Paraburkholderia fungorum: one gene and its partner. Each later gene encodes a partner of the first gene's protein in a complex. Links are inferred from orthologs where the notes say so. Each region holds a gene or a part of one and is shown on either strand. Other genes may lie near its edges. The genes, in order: trxA and trxB.

Evidence for each region.
Region 2: the proteins of trxA (region 1) and trxB are in contact, whole or in part, in a crystal structure (PDB 1F6M), measured with the Escherichia coli proteins. The link is inferred for Paraburkholderia fungorum from one-to-one orthologs.

The regions. Positions count from the first base shown.
Region 1 is NZ_FNKP01000001.1:1,902,030-1,905,093, reverse strand. What follows is about bases 257-2,997. They hold trxA (thioredoxin TrxA), read left to right. Parts: upstream 257-1,334; coding sequence 1,335-1,661; downstream 1,662-2,997. Other genes in these bases: rho (transcription termination factor Rho), read left to right, coding at 1,901-2,997; BLS41_RS08440 (DNA polymerase III subunit gamma/tau), read right to left, coding at 257-551. In the rest of the region: more of BLS41_RS08440, read right to left, coding at 1-256; more of rho, read left to right, coding at 2,998-3,064. UniProt on the Escherichia coli protein: Participates in various redox reactions through the reversible oxidation of its active center dithiol to a disulfide and catalyzes dithiol-disulfide exchange reactions.
Region 2 is NZ_FNKP01000001.1:1,177,968-1,181,284, reverse strand. What follows is about bases 263-3,256. They hold trxB (thioredoxin-disulfide reductase), read left to right. Parts: upstream 263-1,255; coding sequence 1,256-2,257; downstream 2,258-3,256. Other genes in these bases: BLS41_RS05230 (Smr/MutS family protein), read left to right, coding at 2,659-3,256; BLS41_RS05240 (DNA translocase FtsK), read right to left, coding at 263-875. In the rest of the region: more of BLS41_RS05240, read right to left, coding at 1-262; more of BLS41_RS05230, read left to right, coding at 3,257-3,317.

The DNA of each region.
Region 1 (3,064 bases):
ACGATATGCCCGGCGGGCATCTGCTTCAGATTGAACTGCAGACACCGCGACAGCACAGTAACCGGAATTTTCTGCGGATCGGTCGTGGCGAGAATGAACTTGACGTGCGGCGGCGGCTCTTCCAGCGTCTTCAACATCGCGTTGAAAGCGTGGTTGGTCAGCATGTGCACTTCGTCGATCATGTAGACCTTGAAGCGCGCGTCGACCGGCGCATACACCGCACGTTCGAGCAGCGCCGCCATCTCGTCGACGCCGCGATTACTCGCCGCATCCATTTCCACGTAATCGACAAAGCGACCTTCGTCGATCTCACGACACGCGCGGCATACGCCGCACGGCGTGGAAGTCACGCCGGTTTCGCAATTCAGCGCCTTGGCGAAGATGCGCGACAGCGTGGTTTTACCGACGCCGCGTGTGCCGGTAAACAAATAGGCGTGATGCAGCCTGCCGCCGTCGAGCGCGTGCGTGAGCGCGCGCACCACGTGCTCCTGTCCGACGAGCGACGCGAAATCCTTAGGCCGCCATTTGCGTGCGAGAACTTGATAGGTCATCGCGAAATTGTATCAGCAACAATGCCGCTCAAAACCGAAACCAGAAGGCATAGGAACGCGCGTCACCGCTTCATTGAAACAGGCTAACGGACCAATAGAAAAAAATAGATGAAATGTGGATCAGACATGAAGAATACGCAATGCAACGCGAATGCATGCACGGGGCATGGCGACGCCAAGGGTAATACCGGGGAAGAAAGAGATTGCGGAAGAACACCGCAACGGAAAAACTGAAAAAGGAAAGGTGACGAGCCTGACCCTCGGCACTGGTGGAAAACGGCTGTGGCTGCTTCGTTCCCGACCTGACCAGGTTGACCATCCCTCCATGCGAGGAGGCCCGTCACGAAACATTCTATCACCGCTTGGCCGATCGTGCGACTGTTAATACGAGCAAACCGACATCGACGCGTCGAATCAGGCTTTCCCCTTCTTATAGTCGCTATCGACGACGCGCGCACCGAAGCCACTTGAGTTCGCCTTACCCGCCTCCAGATAAGCTGCGTGGCGGGTATAGAAACAAGATGTCACTTCACCGGCAGCCGTTGGCCCCACTGCCCCTGATGAGTACTATCGCCCCCGGCAACGCATAGCGAATTAAGCTAAACTGCCGTACGGATGACCCGCAAGCGCGAGCTTCCCGCACATCGTGAGCCATTTTCAACGGGTCATGCATGGGCAGGCAATGCTCCAGTTTGCGGCAAAGCGAACGGAAGTTTCCTTAGGTTTTGACGTATCGTGGCGAGCAATTCAGGCGGGCCTCGAACCGATAGAGGTATTCATACAATGAGCGAACAAATCAAGCATATTAGCGACGCATCGTTCGAACAGGACGTCGTTAAATCCGATAAACCCGTGCTGCTCGATTTCTGGGCTGAATGGTGCGGTCCGTGCAAGATGATCGCGCCGATCCTCGACGAAGTCGCGAAGGATTATGCCGATCGTCTGCAAATCGCCAAGATCAACGTCGACGAACATCAATCGACGCCGGTCAAGTTCGGCGTGCGCGGCATCCCCACGCTGATCCTTTTCAAGAACGGCGCAGTCGCCGCGCAGAAGGTCGGCGCGTTGTCGAAGTCGCAACTCACTGCGTTCCTCGACGGCAATCTGTAAAACGGTGTGCATCGGCGCGCCCGGCGTCCCTCGAGACCCGCGAGCGCACTGATTCGGGGCGTGTTGTCAACCGGCAACACGCCTGACAAGAAAGATGCCATGCCGTCGTACTGGCGGAAATTGGCGTGTGCTATGCTAGAATCCGCAAAACGTCGAAAAGACGTGTAAGTCCTTGAGCGGTTCCGCTCACTCTCCTCCCAGATTTCATTTCGTCGCACCTTCTCCTGCGGGTTCTCCGTATGCATTTATCCGAGCTTAAGACTCTGCACGTGTCCGAATTGATCGAGATGGCCAATGGCCTCGAGATCGAAAGTGCGAACCGCCTGCGCAAGCAGGAACTGATGTTCGCCATTCTAAAAAAACGAGCCAAAACGGGCGACACGATATTCGGCGACGGCACGCTCGAAGTGCTGCCGGACGGTTTCGGCTTCCTGCGTTCGCCGGAAACCTCGTACCTCGCCAGCACGGACGATATTTATATCAGCCCGTCGCAAATCCGCCGTTTCAACCTGCATACGGGTGACACGATCGAAGGTGAAGTGCGTACGCCGAAAGACGGCGAGCGCTATTTCGCGCTGGTCAAGGTGGACAAGGTCAACGGCCAGCCGCCGGAAGCCTCGAAGCACAAGATCATGTTCGAAAACCTGACGCCGCTGCACCCGAACAAGGTGCTGCTGCTCGAACGTGAAATGCGTGGCGAAGAAAACGTCACGGGCCGCATCATCGACATGATCGCGCCGATCGGCAAAGGCCAGCGGGGTCTGCTGGTGGCATCGCCGAAGTCCGGTAAGACCGTGATGCTTCAGCACATCGCGCATGCGATCAAACAGAACCATCCCGATGTCGTGCTGTTCGTGCTGCTGATCGACGAACGCCCTGAAGAAGTGACCGAAATGCAGCGTTCGGTGGCCGGCGAAGTGATCGCCTCCACGTTCGACGAACCGGCTGCGCGTCACGTGCAGGTCGCCGAAATGGTGATCGAAAAAGCCAAGCGCCTCGTCGAAATGAAGAACGACGTGGTCATTCTGCTCGACTCGATCACGCGTCTCGCACGCGCTTACAACACCGTTGTGCCGGCCTCGGGCAAGGTGCTGACGGGTGGTGTCGACGCCAACGCGCTGCAACGTCCGAAGCGCTTCTTCGGCGCGGCGCGCAATATCGAGGAAGGCGGTTCGCTGACCATCATCGGTACGGCGCTGATCGAAACCGGCAGCCGCATGGACGACGTGATCTACGAAGAGTTCAAGGGCACCGGCAACATGGAAGTGCACCTGGAACGTCGCCTGGCTGAAAAGCGCGTCTATCCGTCGATCAACCTGAACAAGTCCGGCACGCGCCGCGAAGAACTGCTGATCAAGCCCGAAGTGCTGCAAAAGATCTGGGTGCTGCGCAAGTTCATTCAC
Region 2 (3,317 bases), 720 kb from region 1 along the record:
TCCTGCGCGGCGGGCGCGGCGTCGAGCAGCGAGATGGGCGGGAGCGTGGAATCGCCCGGCAGATCGGTGAACAACGGCACCTGCCGTTCTTTCTCGACGCGCTCCGATTTGACAGGCGTGACGACCGGCGGAACGATCACGACCGGTTCGTGTTCTTCGATTCGCACGCGGCCCTTCTCGACCTTGCCTTCGCGCTTGACCGCCGCCGCTTCGCCGAGCTTGCGGTCGCGGCCGGCTTCACGGCGCAGCTTGGCGAACGTCACCGCGGAAATGATCGACTCGCCGACCTTCTCCGACACCGACAGCCACGAGAAACGGAAATACAGCGACAGGCCGATGGCGAGCGCGATCAACAGTGCGAGCGTGCCGCCCGTGAACCCCAGCGCATGCGACACCCCGCGCGCGACCGCGTCGCCGACCACGCCGCCCTTGACGCCCGGCAACTGCACCTTCAGCGACCACATGCGCAGCGCCTCGATGCCGCTGCACGACAGCAGCACGAGCGCGAACGCGAATGCGTCGGCGAGCCAGCCGACACCGCGCGGCGCGTCGTCCTCACCGTCTTCGTGACGGGTGATGCGGCGGTAGTTGGCGGAAATGTGACGGCCGAGCAGCACGACCCACCAGTAGGTGGACAGACCGAACAGCAGCAGCATGATGTCCGAGGTGCGCGCGCCGAAGCGGCCCGCCCAGTTGGCGATATGGTCGGTCTGCGCGGAATTGGTCCAGCTCGGGTCGTTGCGGCTGTAACTGACGAGCGCCATCAGCAGGAAAACGCCGAGCGCCACCTGCAGTAGCCAGCGGATTTCGGTCAGAAGGCGCGACATGCGGTGCGGCAACGCCTGCGCGCTCGCGGAATAGGGAGCTTTTGCCATTGATCCTGTTGCGTGTGGTGCCGATTCCCGGCGTTTCTGCTAACCGCCTGCCAGCCGGGCGCCAACCGCAAACACGGTCGGAGCCTCGCCCGGCGTGGCTTTGAGCCCGCTTCAGGCTGCTGGGAACTTCGATCCGGCCTATTGTAAACGCAGTGTCTCGCGCAAGGCTGTAAATGACGGTAACTTGGCCGATTGGCCACACACACCGGCCACGAAACAGCGTCGGCAGGCCACCGCCACGCTATCGCCGCGATCGGAAAGCTTCATGGAGCAGCCCGGCGCCCCGCCCTTTATAATGCCGGTCTGATACCCATCTACAGTTTCAGCTCAAGTCGCACGGCATCGCATGGGCGAGCCGGGCGCCGTATAAGGATTCGATCATGCCAGCAACTTCCACGAAACACGCCAAGGTTCTGATTCTCGGTTCGGGCCCCGCCGGCTACACGGCAGCGGTCTACGCGGCGCGCGCCAATCTGTCGCCGGTACTCATTACCGGTATGGCCCAGGGCGGCCAGCTGATGACCACGACCGACGTCGAAAACTGGCCGGCCGACGCCAACGGCGTGCAAGGCCCGGAGCTGATGACGCGCTTTCTGGAGCACGCCGAGCGCTTCAACACCGAAATCATCTTCGACCATATTCATACGGCCAAGCTGGATGAAAAGCCGATCCGCCTGATCGGCGATTCGGGCGAATACACCTGCGACTCGCTGATCATCTCGACCGGCGCATCGGCGCAGTACCTCGGCCTGCCGTCCGAAGAAGCGTTCATGGGCAAGGGCGTGTCGGCTTGCGCCACCTGCGACGGCTTCTTCTACAAGCAGCAACATGTGGCCGTGATCGGCGGCGGCAATACCGCGGTGGAAGAAGCGCTCTACCTGTCGGGCATCGCGAAGAAGGTCACGGTCATTCATCGCCGCGACAAGTTCCGCGCCGAGCCGATCCTGATCGACCGTCTGCTGGCGAAGGAAAAGGAAGGCGTCGTCGAGATCAAGTGGAACCACACGCTCGACGAAGTGACCGGCGATCAATCCGGCGTGACGGGTCTGCGTATCAAGCACACGCAAACCGGCGAAACGACCGACATCGCGTTGCAAGGCCTGTTCGTCGCGATCGGCCACAAGCCGAATACGGACATTTTCGAAGGCCAGGTGGAGATGAAGAACGGCTACATCATCACCAAGGGCGGCCTGAACGGTTTCGCGACCGCGACCAGCGTTCCGGGCGTGTTCGCTGCGGGCGACGTGCAGGACCACGTGTATCGCCAGGCGATCACCAGCGCGGGCACGGGCTGTATGGCCGCGCTCGACGCGCAACGCTATCTGGAAACCATCAACGAGATGGCCGGCGAGCATGCGATGAGCCAGGAAGCCGAGCGTTAATCGGCGGGATTGACGGTGCGCCCCGGCCTGCAACGGCAGGCGCGACGGTAAAATGGCGGTTGGGTTTAGCCCGGCCGCCGGTTTGACAGAAGGCCGCGGCTGAAAAGCTTGCGGCCTTTTTTGCGTGTGTAGTCGCGGGTCGTCGCCTACGGTTGCGGCTTGTGATTGCGGCCTGTGGTTGCGGGTGAGGTCTGCGGTCTGAGGTCTGCGGTCTGCGGTCTGCGGTCTGCGGTCTGCGGTCTGCGGTCTGCGGTCTGCGGTCTGCGGTCTGCGGTCTACAACTAGCCTGGCTCGCGCGGCGCAGTGTGACGCGGTCTCCTGCAGCGACCACACGACGCGCCAGGCCCCGGCCCTCCACCAGCACCCCGCGTTCGATCTACCTTTCTGCGTGTATTACCGATATGCCGAAGAATCAACCCCATCCCAGCGAACCGAAACGCGCGCGCACCGTCGCCAGGCCCGCGCCCGAGGCCTCCACTCCCGCCGTCAAACCGAAGATCGAACCGGCGGCCGGTCTCGCGGGCCTCGGCGCGTTGCGCGATGCGTTGAAGGTCGACACGCAACGGCGCGAACGCGACCGCGCGGCAGCCGTGGCGGCGCAGCGCGAGGCATCGGCGGATGCGGACCTGTTTCGCCGTGAAATCGGCTCCGTCGCGCCGCTGGCCGTCCCGCCGCGCGCGAGCCTGCCGCGCAATCCCCCGCCGCCGCTGCCCGTGCAAACGCGGCTCGACGAAGAAGCGGTCCTGCACGAAGCGATCTCGGACGAATACGATCCCGAAGTCCTGCTCGACACCGACGAAACCTTGTCCTACTGCCGCCCCGGCGTGAGCCAGGAAGTCGTTCGGAAACTGCGGCGCGGCGACTGGATCGTGCAGGCGCAAATCGATCTGCACGGCATGCGGCGCGACGAAGCGCGTGAAGCGCTGGCGGAATTTATCCGCGAATCGGTGAAGCGCGGCTTGCGCTGTTTGCGCGTGATCCATGGCAAGGGCCTCGGGTCGATCGGCAAGGAGCCGGTGCTGAAGGGCAAGGTGCGCGCGTGGCTGGTGCAGAAATCCGA